2 linked regions of the Streptomyces venezuelae genome follow. Each later gene encodes a partner of the first gene's protein in a complex. Links are inferred from orthologs where the notes say so. Each region holds a gene or a part of one and is shown on either strand. Other genes may lie near its edges.

What was found. The genes of interacting proteins can lie anywhere in the genome.
Region 2: the proteins of secG (region 1) and secY are in contact, whole or in part, in a crystal structure (PDB 5AWW), measured with the Thermus thermophilus proteins. The link is inferred for Streptomyces venezuelae from one-to-one orthologs. Residues at the interface, in WP_223903268.1 of Thermus thermophilus: Tyr5, Ile9, Tyr12, Leu13, Ala16, Leu19, Val20, Val23, Leu24, Gln26, Glu27, Pro28, Gln30, Gly31, Ala32, Asp34, Leu35, Met36, Gly37, Gly38, Ser39, Ala40, Asp41, Leu42, Phe43, Ala45, Arg46, Val48, Tyr53, Thr56; in WP_096411648.1 of Thermus thermophilus: Leu14, Gln16, Arg17, Phe20, Ile34, Pro35, Pro37, Ile72, Arg108, Arg109, Asn112, Gln113, Arg116, Ile117, Ile120, Pro145, Gly146, Trp147, Phe152, Phe155, Val156, Val159, Thr160, Val162, Ala163, Gly164, Ala166, Leu167, Trp170, Glu173.

Annotation. Positions count from the first base shown.
Region 1 is NZ_CP029191.1:1,800,519-1,808,395, reverse strand. Bases 2,811-5,617 are described here. They hold secG (preprotein translocase subunit SecG), read left to right. Parts: upstream 2,811-4,002; coding sequence 4,003-4,233; downstream 4,234-5,617. Other genes in these bases: pgi (glucose-6-phosphate isomerase), read left to right, coding at 4,908-5,617; DEJ49_RS08070 (RNA polymerase-binding protein RbpA), read left to right, coding at 4,393-4,728; tpiA (triose-phosphate isomerase), read left to right, coding at 3,122-3,898; DEJ49_RS36330 (phosphoglycerate kinase), read left to right, coding at 2,811-3,115. Outside these bases: DEJ49_RS08095 (M14 family metallopeptidase), read left to right, coding at 1-602; gap (type I glyceraldehyde-3-phosphate dehydrogenase), read left to right, coding at 792-1,802; more of DEJ49_RS36330, read left to right, coding at 1,904-2,810; more of pgi, read left to right, coding at 5,618-6,560; DEJ49_RS36945 (DUF2087 domain-containing protein), read left to right, coding at 6,661-7,155; pgl (6-phosphogluconolactonase), read right to left, coding at 7,224-7,877. UniProt on the Bacillus subtilis protein: Involved in protein export. Participates in an early event of protein translocation.
Region 2 is NZ_CP029191.1:4,843,734-4,847,368, forward strand. Bases 1-2,951 are described here. They hold secY (preprotein translocase subunit SecY), read left to right. Parts: upstream 1-794; coding sequence 795-2,108; downstream 2,109-2,951. Other genes in these bases: rpmD (50S ribosomal protein L30), read left to right, coding at 1-113; rplO (50S ribosomal protein L15), read left to right, coding at 115-570; DEJ49_RS22085 (adenylate kinase), read left to right, coding at 2,108-2,761; map (type I methionyl aminopeptidase), read left to right, coding at 2,859-2,951. In the rest of the region: more of map, read left to right, coding at 2,952-3,635. UniProt on the Bacillus subtilis protein: The central subunit of the protein translocation channel SecYEG. Consists of two halves formed by TMs 1-5 and 6-10.

The DNA.
Region 1 (7,877 bases):
AGACCGGTTACGACCACGGCCTGCTGGAGGCGCATACCACCGGAGCCGACGACTGGACGACGCTGCCCGACAAGAACGGCAACTCGTCCGCCGCCGTCCCCGCCGAGTGCGCGGCCGGCTTCTTCGTCAACGGCCACCCGTTCCTGCGGCACTACCTGACGGTCGGTGCCGACAGCTGCACGGCGTCCGGCACCAGCGGCACCTGGAACAGCTTCACCGGCTCCTCCGGCGGCTGGAAGCCCGTCGCCTTCGACCTCAGCCCCTACGCGGGCAAGAAGATCGAGGTGGCGCTCAGCTCCGTCACCGACCCCTCGACCGGAGGCCGCGGCCTCTTCGCCGACAACGCGCAAATCGTCATCAACGGCAACGCCACGGAGACCGAGGGATTCGAGACCTCGCTCGGCTCCTGGAGCGTTGCGCCGCCCCCGGCCGGAAGCCCCAATATCACAGGCGACTGGGCGCGGACCGGCGAGCTCTTCCGCTCCTTCGCGGCGGTCACAGCGCGTGACAGCGTGCTCCTCGGCTTCGGCTTCGAGCACGTGCCCTCGGACGCCGAAAGGGCCGCTCTTATGGGCGCCTCCCTGGCACATCTGCGCAGCTGACAGTGCGTAATCGGGACCAAGGTCCCGGTGGCCCGTACCCCTACTGCGGGGTACGGGCCTTTGTGCCGCCAACGGCCCCTCTCGATGTCACCTCAGAGGCTTCAGAGAGGTAGGGTCGGAGGCGGTCGGGGACATCCCATACAACTCGCCGGCGTCTAAAACCGGCGTACCAACGAGGAGATCGGTTTCGTGACGATCCGCGTAGGCATCAACGGCTTTGGCCGCATCGGTCGCAACTACTTCCGCGCGCTGCTCGAGCAGGGTGCGGACATCGAGATCGTGGCTGTCAACGACCTGGGTGACACCGCGACCACGGCGCACCTGCTGAAGTACGACACCATTCTGGGCCGCCTCAAGGCCGAGGTGTCGCACACCGAGGACACCATCACCGTCGACGGCCACACCATCAAGGTGCTGTCCGAGCGCAACCCCGCCGACATCCCGTGGGGTCAGCTGGGCGTCGACGTGGTCATCGAGTCCACCGGTATCTTCACCAAGAAGGCCGACGCCGAGAAGCACATCGCCGGCGGCGCCAAGAAGGTCCTCATCTCGGCTCCGGCCAAGGACGAGGACATCACGATCGTGATGGGCGTCAACCAGGACAAGTACGACGCGGCCAACCACCACGTCATCTCCAACGCCTCCTGCACCACCAACTGTGTGGCGCCGATGGCCAAGGTTCTCGACGAGAACTTCGGCATCGTCAAGGGCCTGATGACCACGGTCCACGCGTACACCAACGACCAGCGCATCCTGGACTTCCCGCACTCGGACCTGCGCCGCGCCCGCGCCGCCGCCGAGAACATCATTCCGACCACGACCGGTGCCGCGAAGGCCACCGCCCTGGTCCTGCCCCAGCTCAAGGGCAAGCTCGACGGCATCGCGATGCGCGTCCCGGTCCCGACCGGCTCCGCCACCGACCTGGTCGTCGAGCTGCAGCGCGAGGTCACCAAGGACGAGGTCAACGCCGCGTTCAAGAAGGCCGCGGACGACGGCGACCTGAAGGGCATCCTCTACTACACCGAGGACCCGATCGTGTCGTCCGACATCGTCGGCGACCCGGCGTCCTGCACCTTCGACTCCTCCCTGACCATGGTCCAGGAGGGCAAGACGGTGAAGATCCTCGGCTGGTACGACAACGAGTGGGGCTACTCGAACCGCCTCGTCGACCTCACCGTCTTCGTCGGCGGTCAGCTCTAGTCACCAGAGCAGGCACCTAGATGTGAGCACAGGGTCCGGACCGCGCAACGAGGCGCGCTCCGGGCCCTGTTGCGCGTCAGCCCACCCAAGGAGTCCAGTTCATGAAGACGATCGACGAACTTCTCGCCGAAGGAGTCGACGGCAAGCGGGTCTTCGTCCGCGCCGACCTCAACGTGCCGCTCGCCGACGGCACCATCACCGACGACGGCCGCATCCGCGCCGTCCTGCCGACCGTCAAGGCCCTCGCCGACGCGGGCGCCAAGGTGGTCGTGGCCTCGCACCTGGGCCGCCCCAAGGGCGCCCCGGATCCGGCCTTCTCGCTGCTGCCCGCCGCCGAGCGGCTCGGTGAACTCCTCGGCGCGCCCGTCGCGTTCGCGCAGGACACCGTCGGCCCCGCCGCGCACGACGCGGTCAAGGGCCTGCAGCCCGGTCAGGTCGCCGTCGTCGAGAACCTCCGCTTCAACGCCGGTGAGACGTCCAAGGACGACGCCGAGCGCGGCGAGTTCGCCGATCAGCTGGCCGCCCTCGCCGACGTCTACGTGGGCGACGGCTTCGGCGCCGTGCACCGCAAGCACGCCTCCGTGTACGACCTGCCGGCGAAGCTCCCGCACTACGCGGGCTACCTGATCGCCACCGAGGTCGGTGTCCTCAAGAAGCTCACCGAGGACGTGAAGCGCCCGTACACCGTCATCCTCGGCGGCGCCAAGGTCTCCGACAAGCTCGCCGTCATCGACGAGCTGCTCGGCAAGGCCGACCGCCTCCTCATCGGCGGCGGCATGGCGTACACCTTCCTCAAGGCCAAGGGGTACGAGGTCGGCATCTCCCTCCTCCAGGAGGATCAGATCGCGACCGTCACGGAGTACATGGAGCGCGCCGAGAAGAACGGCGTCGAGCTCGTCCTTCCCGTGGACGTCCTGGTCTCCACGGAGTTCCCCGACCTGAAGACGAAGGCTCCGGCGGACTTCGAGACCGTCGACGCGGACAAGATCCCGTCGGACAAGGAGGGCCTGGACATCGGCCCGAAGACGCGTGAGCTCTTCGCCTCCAAGATCGCCGACGCCGAGACCGTGTTCTGGAACGGCCCGGTCGGCGTCGCCGAGCACCCCGACTACGCGAACGGCACCGCCGCGGTCGCGCGGGCCCTGCTCAACTGTGACGGCTTCACCGTGGTGGGTGGCGGCGACTCGGCCGCGGCCGTACGTAACCTGGGCTTCGACGAAAACGCATTCGGCCACATCTCGACCGGCGGCGGCGCCTCCCTCGAATACCTCGAGGGCAAGACGCTCCCCGGCCTCGCCGCACTGGAGAACTGACACCTGATGACTACGCGTACCCCGCTGATGGCGGGCAACTGGAAGATGAACCTCAACCACCTCGAGGCCATCGCCCACGTCCAGAAGCTCGCCTTCGCCCTGGCGGACAAGGACTACGAGGCCTGTGAGGTCGCCGTCCTGCCGCCCTTCACCGACCTGCGCTCCGTGCAGACCCTGGTCGACGGCGACAAGCTCAAGATCAAGTACGGCGCCCAGGACATCTCGGCGCACGACTCCGGTGCCTACACCGGCGAGATCTCGGGCCCGATGCTGGCCAAGCTGAAGTGCACCTACGTCGCCGTGGGCCACTCCGAGCGCCGCCAGTACCACAACGAGACCGACGAGATCTGCAACGCCAAGGTGAAGGCCGCGTACAAGCACGGTCTGACCCCGATCCTCTGCGTCGGCGAGGGCCTGGACATCCGCAAGGCGGGCCAGCAGGTCCAGTACACGCTGAACCAGATCGACGGCGGCCTGAAGGACATCCCGGCCGAGCAGGCCGAGACCATCGTCATCGCCTACGAGCCGGTCTGGGCCATCGGCACCGGCGAGGTCGCGACCCCCGAGGACGCGCAGGAGGTCTGCGGCGCGATCCGCGGCCGCCTCGCCGAGCTGTACTCGCAGGAGCTCGCCGACAAGGTCCGCATCCAGTACGGCGGCTCGGTGAAGGCGAAGAACGTCGCCGACATCATGGCGCAGCCCGACGTGGACGGCGCGCTCGTCGGTGGCGCGGCGCTGGACTCGGACGAGTTCGTCAAGATCGTTCGCTTCGGCGACCAGTGAGTATGCGCTAGCGGCGTTACGTCGTACCCTGACGGGGGTCGAAGCTCGAAGCCTTCGGCCCCCGTCGTCGATTCAGATCCGAGGAAGTTGGTCCAGCCGTGGTTATGGGGTTCTCGATCGCCCTGATCGTCTTCAGCGCCTTGCTGATGTTGCTGGTGCTGATGCACAAGGGCAAGGGCGGCGGTCTTTCCGACATGTTCGGTGGCGGCATGCAGTCGTCCGTCGGCGGATCCTCCGTCGCCGAGCGCAACCTCGACCGCATCACGGTCGTGGTCGGTCTGCTGTGGTTCGCGTGCATTGTCGCGCTCGGCCTTCTCATGAAGGCGAACAACTAGCGTCAGCCACTGGTCGCTTGTCCGGTGCGAGCCCGCGTGTGCGGCTTATCATGGGGCTTGCGTCCGGGGGTGGGGTGTAACTCCCAACACTGGACGCGCGTTGGGCCTTACGTAAACTGAGGCGCCCGCAGCAGCACCATCACGCAGGGAGTTACGACCGTGGCAAGTGGCAACGCGATCCGAGGAAGTCGGGTCGGGGCGGGGCCGATGGGCGAGGCCGAGCGCGGTGAGTCCGCGCCGCGACTGCGCATCTCCTTCTGGTGCTCCAACGGGCACGAGACGCAGCCGAGCTTCGCCAGCGACGCGCAGGTCCCCGATACGTGGGACTGTCCCCGCTGCGGCTTTCCGGCAGGTCAGGACCGGGACAACCCGCCGGACCCGCCGCGCACCGAGCCGTACAAGACGCACCTGGCGTATGTACGCGAGCGGCGCAGCGACGCGGACGGGGAGGCCATCCTCGCGGAAGCGCTCGCCAAACTGCGGGGCGAGATCTAGCACTTGAATACGACAACGGAACCGGCCGGACAACGAAAAGTGTCCGGCCGGTTTCGCTGTTCCGGTACGTGTGCGGAGAGACAGTTTCGGACATCTCATCCCGCTCCCTGATCGATTAGGTTGGAGGGTGCAGCGGGGCAATTAACGTACGCACGTACGAGAGAAGGCTGAAGTCCGAGATGAACGCAGAAAGCCGCGCCAGGCTCGACCGGATTCCCGAGTGGACGGCGCTCACCGAGCACCGTGACCGGCTGGGGGAGGTGCAGCTGCGAGAGCTCTTCGCCGCGGACCCGGCGCGCGGCACGGCGTACACCCTCCAGGTCGGCGACCTGCACATCGACTACTCCAAGCACCTCGTCACCGACGAGACGCTGACGCTCCTGCGCGACCTGGCGGCCGCCACCGACGTCTTCGGGCTGCGGGACGCCATGTTCCGCGGCGAGAAGATCAACACCACCGAGGGCCGGGCCGTCCTGCACACGGCGCTGCGCGCCCCGCGGGACGCCGTCATCGAGGTCGACGGCGAGAATGTGGTGCCCGCCGTGCACGCCGTCCTCGTCAAGATGAGCGCCTTCTCCGAGAAGGTCCGCTCCGGCGAGTGGACCGGTCACACCGGCAAGCGCATCAAGAACGTCGTCAACATCGGCATCGGCGGCTCCGACCTCGGCCCCGCGATGGCGTACGAGGCGCTGCGCTCCTTCACCGACCGCGGCCTCACGGTCCGCTTCGTGTCGAACGTGGACGGCGCGGACCTGCACGAGGCCGTGCGGGACCTGGACGCCGCCGAGACGCTGTTCATCATCGCCTCGAAGACGTTCACCACCATCGAGACGATCACCAACGCCACCTCCGCGCGCGACTGGCTGCTGACCGAGCTGAAAGCAGGCCAGGACGCCGTCGCCAAGCACTTCGTGGCCCTGTCGACCAACGCCGAGAAGGTCTCCGACTTCGGCATCGACACGGACAACATGTTCGAGTTCTGGGACTGGGTCGGCGGCCGCTACTCGTACGACTCGGCGATCGGCCTCTCCCTGATGATCGCCATCGGGCCCGACCGCTTCCGCGAGATGCTCGACGGCTTCCACCTCGTCGACGAGCACTTCCGTACGGCGCCCGCCGAGTCCAACGTGCCGCTCCTGATGGGCCTGTTGGGCGTCTGGTACGGCAACTTCCACGACGCGCAGTCGCACGCCGTCCTGCCGTACTCGCACTACCTCTCCAAGTTCACCGCGTACCTCCAGCAGCTGGACATGGAGTCCAACGGCAAGTCCGTCGACCGCGACGGAAAGCCGGTCGACTGGCAGACGGGCCCGGTCGTCTGGGGCACGCCCGGCACCAACGGCCAGCACGCCTACTACCAACTCATCCACCAGGGCACGAAGTTGATCCCGGCGGACTTCATCGGCTTCGCCGAGCCCGTCGCCGACCTGCTGCCCGGCCTGGTCGCCCAGCACGACCTGCTGATGGCCAACTTCTTCGCGCAGACCCAGGCGCTGGCGTTCGGCAAGACGCCGGACGAGGTGCGCGCCGAGGGCGTCGCGGAGGAGCTCGTCCCGCACAAGACGTTCAAGGGCAACCACCCCACCACGACGATCCTCGCCAAGGAACTGACCCCCTCGGTCCTCGGCCAGCTCATCGCGCTGTACGAGCACAAGGTCTTCGTGCAGGGCGCCGTGTGGAACATCGACTCCTTCGACCAGTGGGGCGTCGAGCTCGGCAAGGTCCTCGCCAAGCGCGTCGAGCCCGCGCTGACCGAGGGCGCCGAGGTGCCCGACCTGGACGGGTCGACCACGGCGCTGGTCGCCAAGTACCGCGATCTGCGCGGGCGTTGAGTCTCACCAGTCGAGTCTCACCTCTGTTAATCGGATGCGGCCCGCCCGCCCGGCGGGTGACACTGCTTCGGCTCCGTCACCCGCCGGGAGGGACCCCGTCATGGACCAGCTGCACGCCGCGCTCGCCGACCCCGAGAGACTCAGGCTGTACGCGCGGATCGTCCTCGACGACCTGCCGCCCCGCGAGGCCGACTCGGCCGTCGCCCGCAAGCACCTGGGACGCCTCCTCGCCACCGGCCTCGTGGAGCGGCTGCCCGACGGCTCGCTGCGGGCCGACGCCGCCGTCTTCCGGCGCTCGCCCGACCCCGTCGACGCGCACGACCGTCCCACGGTGCCGCGCCGCCTCACCGGCTTCTTCACGCATGGCCGCCTCACCGCCATACCGGTCCGCCCCGTCGTGCGCCACGAACTCCTCGTCCACCTCACGGACACCCTCTTCGACGCCGACCGCACCTACAGCGAGGTCGAGGTCAACGAGGCGTTCCGCACCGTCCACGACGACACGGCGGCCCTGCGCCGATACTGCGTCACCGACGGCCTCCTCGTCCGCGCCCAGGACGGCAGCAGCTACCGACGCGTCCTCGCCGACGCCTGAGGAGTGAACGACTGAGGGCCCCGCACCGGGATGGTGTGGGGCCCTCAGGGACGTGACGCGGTGAACCGTCAGGCGACGGCCGGCGGGTACAGCTCCGGGGGGAGCTGGGAGGCCGCCGCGGCGTCCAGGAGCCACAGCGTCCGCGAGCGGCCGTAGGCACCGGCCGCGGGGGCCTGCACCTCGCCCGCGCCGGACAGGGCGATCGCCGCGGCGTTCGCCTTGTCCTCGCCCGCCGCGAGCAGCCACACCTCGCGGGCCGCCCGGATCGCCGGGAGCGTGAGCGTGACACGGGTCGGCGGGGGCTTCGGCGCGCCGTGCACGCCGACCACCGAGCGCTCCGTCTCCCGCACAGCCGGAAGCTCAGGGAAGAGCGACGCGACATGCGTGTCCGGGCCGACGCCGAGCATCAGGACGTCGAACGTCGGCACCGGACCGTGGTCCTCCGGGCCCGCGGCCGCGGTGAGCTCGGCGGCGTAGATCTCCGCCGCCGCGTCCACCTCGTACGCGCCGTCCGAGGCCGGCATCGGGTGCACCCGGGCCGGGTTGAGGGGCACCGAGTCGAGCAGCGCCTCCTTGGCCTGGGTGTAGTTGCGCTCCGGGTCGCCGTCCGGCAGGAAGCGCTCGTCGCCCCACCATAGGTCGAGCCGCGACCAGTCGATCGCGTCCTTCGCGGGGGACGCGGCGAGCGCCGCGAGGACGCCGTTGCCGTTGCGGCCGCCGGT
Region 2 (3,635 bases), 3.0 Mb from region 1 along the record:
GTTCCCTTGGTCTCAAGGGCATCAACACGCAGGTCGTCAAGGAGGACCGCCCCGAGTTCCGCGGCATGGTGCACACCGTCCGCCACCTCGTGACGGTTGAGGAGGTCGACTGACATGGCGGAGCAGAACCCGCTGAAGGTCCACAACCTCCGGCCCGCCCCGGGCGCCAAGACCGCCAAGACCCGTGTGGGTCGTGGTGAGGCGTCCAAGGGTAAGACCGCTGGTCGTGGTACCAAGGGCACCAAGGCCCGTTACCAGGTTCCGGAGCGCTTCGAGGGTGGCCAGATGCCCCTCCACATGCGTCTCCCGAAGCTCAAGGGCTTCAAGAACCCGTTCAAGACCGAGTTCCAGGTCGTGAACCTCGACAAGCTGAGCGCGCTGTACCCGGAGGGTGGCGAGGTCACCGTCGAGGGTCTCGTCGCCAAGGGTGCCGTTCGCAAGAACAGCCTCGTCAAGGTGCTCGGCCAGGGTGAGGTCACCGTGGCGCTGCAGGTGACGGTCGACGCCGTCTCCGGCTCCGCCAAGGAGAAGATCACCGCCGCCGGCGGTACCGTCACCGAGCTCGTCTGATTCATCCAGACGTGTCGATGACATGAGCGATTCCCAGCCGGGGATGCCCCACAAAAGGGGCATCCCCGGTTGGTCGTTCCTAGGGGGGCACGGTCGCCGGTAAGGTGGCGTGCACTGTCTAAGCTCCGTGCGGTCTGCCCGCACGGTTTTCTTGACTGATACGTATTCGTCGAACCTCAGACCATTACCTCTGACGCACGCGCGCGGGGGTCGCAGGAGGCACCGTGCTCACCGCGTTCGCCCGGGCGTTCAAGACGCCCGACCTGCGCAAGAAGCTGCTCTTCACACTCGGCATCATCGTGATCTACCGGGTGGGTACGCATGTGCCGATTCCCGGTGTCGACTACCGGAACGTCCAGACCTGCATCGACAACGCCAACGCGAACCAGGGCCTGTTCGGTCTGGTCAACATGTTCAGCGGTGGCGCGCTGCTGCAGATCACGATCTTCGCGCTCGGCATCATGCCGTACATCACGGCGAGCATCATTCTGCAGCTGCTGACCGTGGTGATCCCGCGACTCGAGGCCCTCAAGAAGGAGGGCCAGGCCGGCACCGCGAAGATCACGCAGTACACGCGCTATCTGACCATCGCGCTCGCGATCCTTCAGGGCACCGGCCTCGTGGCCACCGCCCGCACCGGCACCCTCTTCCAGGGCTGCCCCGTGGCCAGCGAGATCGTGCCCGACCAGTCGATCTTCGTCACCATCACGATGGTCATCACCATGACCGCCGGTACGGCGTGCGTCATGTGGCTCGGTGAGCTCATCACCGACCGCGGCATCGGCAACGGCATGTCGATCCTGATGTTCATCTCGATCGCCGCGACCTTCCCGAGCGCCCTGTGGGCCATCAAGCAGCAGGGTGACCTGGCGGGCGGCTGGATCGAGTTCGGCACCGTCATCGCGGTCGGTCTCGTCATGGTCGGCCTGGTGGTCTTCGTCGAGCAGGCGCAGCGTCGCATTCCGGTCCAGTACGCGAAGCGAATGATCGGCCGCAGGTCCTACGGCGGTACGTCGACGTACATTCCGCTGAAGGTCAACCAGGCGGGCATCATCCCTGTGATCTTCGCCTCGTCGCTGCTTTACATTCCCGCGCTCGTCGCTCAGTTCGCGGGCGGCAACTCGGGATGGAAGACGTGGATCGAGGCGAACCTGACCAAGGGTGACCATCCGATTTACATCGCCACGTACTTCATCCTGATCGTCTTCTTCGCCTTCTTCTACGTCGCGATCTCCTTCAACCCCGAGGAAGTCGCCGACAACATGAAGAAGTATGGTGGCTTCATCCCGGGCATCCGGGCTGGCCGTCCGACCGCTGAGTACCTGAGTTACGTACTCAACCGGATCACCTGGCCGGGTTCGCTGTATCTGGGTCTGATCGCTCTTGTGCCGACGATGGCGTTGGTGGGCTTCCAGGCGAACCAGAACTTCCCGTTCGGCGGGACGAGCATCCTCATCATCGTGGGTGTGGGTCTGGAAACCGTGAAGCAGATCGAGAGCCAGCTCCAGCAGCGCAATTACGAAGGGTTCCTCCGCTGATGCGAATCGTCCTCGTCGGGCCGCCCGGTGCGGGCAAGGGAACGCAGGCCGCGTTCCTCGCCAAGAACCTGTCGATCCCGCACATCTCCACGGGCGACCTCTTCCGTGCCAACATCAGTCAGGGCACGGACCTGGGCAAGCAGGCGAAGGCGTACATGGACGCCGGGAACCTCGTCCCCGACGAGGTGACCATCGCCATGGCGAAGGACCGCATGGCGCAGCCGGACGCCGAGAACGGCTTCCTGCTCGACGGGTTCCCGCGCAACGTGTCGCAGGCGGAGGCGCTGGACGAGGCGCTCAAGGCCGACGACGTGAAGCTCGACGCCGTCCTGGACCTGGAGGTCCCCGAGGACGAGGTCGTCAAGCGGATCGCGGGCCGACGGATCTGCCGCAAGGACTCCAGCCACGTCTTCCACGTGACGTACAGCAAGCCGAAGCAGGAAGGCGTCTGTGACGTCTGCGGCGGCGAGCTCTACCAGCGCGAGGACGACAGCGAGGACACGGTGCGCAAGCGGCTCGAGGTCTACCACACGCAGACCGAGCCGATCATCGACTACTACCGGACCCAGGGTCTGGTCGTGACGATCTCGGCGCTCGGCAAGGTGGACGAGGTCACCGAGCGCGCGATGGACGCGCTCAAGGGCGACAAGTAGTTCAGTACGCTGTTTCCGGCCGCGGTGCCCCTCGGGGGACCGCGGCCGTAGTGTTGTATACGTCGGTTGTCGGACGGAAGACGGAGAGCGGAACCCCATGGTGCAGATCAAGACCCCCGAGCAGATCGCGAAGATGCGTGAGGCGGGCCTTGTCGTCGCCGCGATTCACGCCGCGACCCGGGAGGCCGCGGTGCCCGGCGCCACGACGAAGGATCTGGACGAAGTCGCCCGCAAGGTGATCGCGGAGCACGGGGCGAAGTCGAACTTCCTGGGGTACGGCGGGTTCCCCGCGACGATCTGCACGTCGGTCAACGAGGTCGTCGTGCACGGCATCCCCGACGACAAGACCGTCCTGAAGGACGGCGACATCATCTCCATCGACGCGGGCGCCATCGTCGACGGCTGGCACGGCGACGCGGCCTACACGGCGTTCGTGGGCACCGGTCACGCTCCGGAGCTGATCGAGCTCTCGCGGGTGACCGAGGAGTCCATGTGGGCCGGTCTCGCGGCCATGAAGCAGGGCAACCGGCTCGTCGACATCTCCCGCGCCATCGAGACGTACATCCGCCGGCAGCCGAAGCCGGGCGGCGGCAAGTACGGGATCGTCGAGGACTACGGCGGCCACGGCATCGGCACCGAGATGCACATGGACCCGCACCTCCTGAACTACGTCGAGCGCCGCCGCGGCAAGGGCCCGAAGCTGGTCCCCGGCTTCTGCCTCGCCATCGAGCCCATGGTCTCCCTCGGCACCCCGCGCACGGAGGTCCTGGAGGACGACTGGACCGTCATCACCACGGACGGGACCTGGTCCTCGCACTGGGAGCACACGATCGCCCTCACGGAGGAGGGGCCGATCGTCCTGACGGCTCCGGAC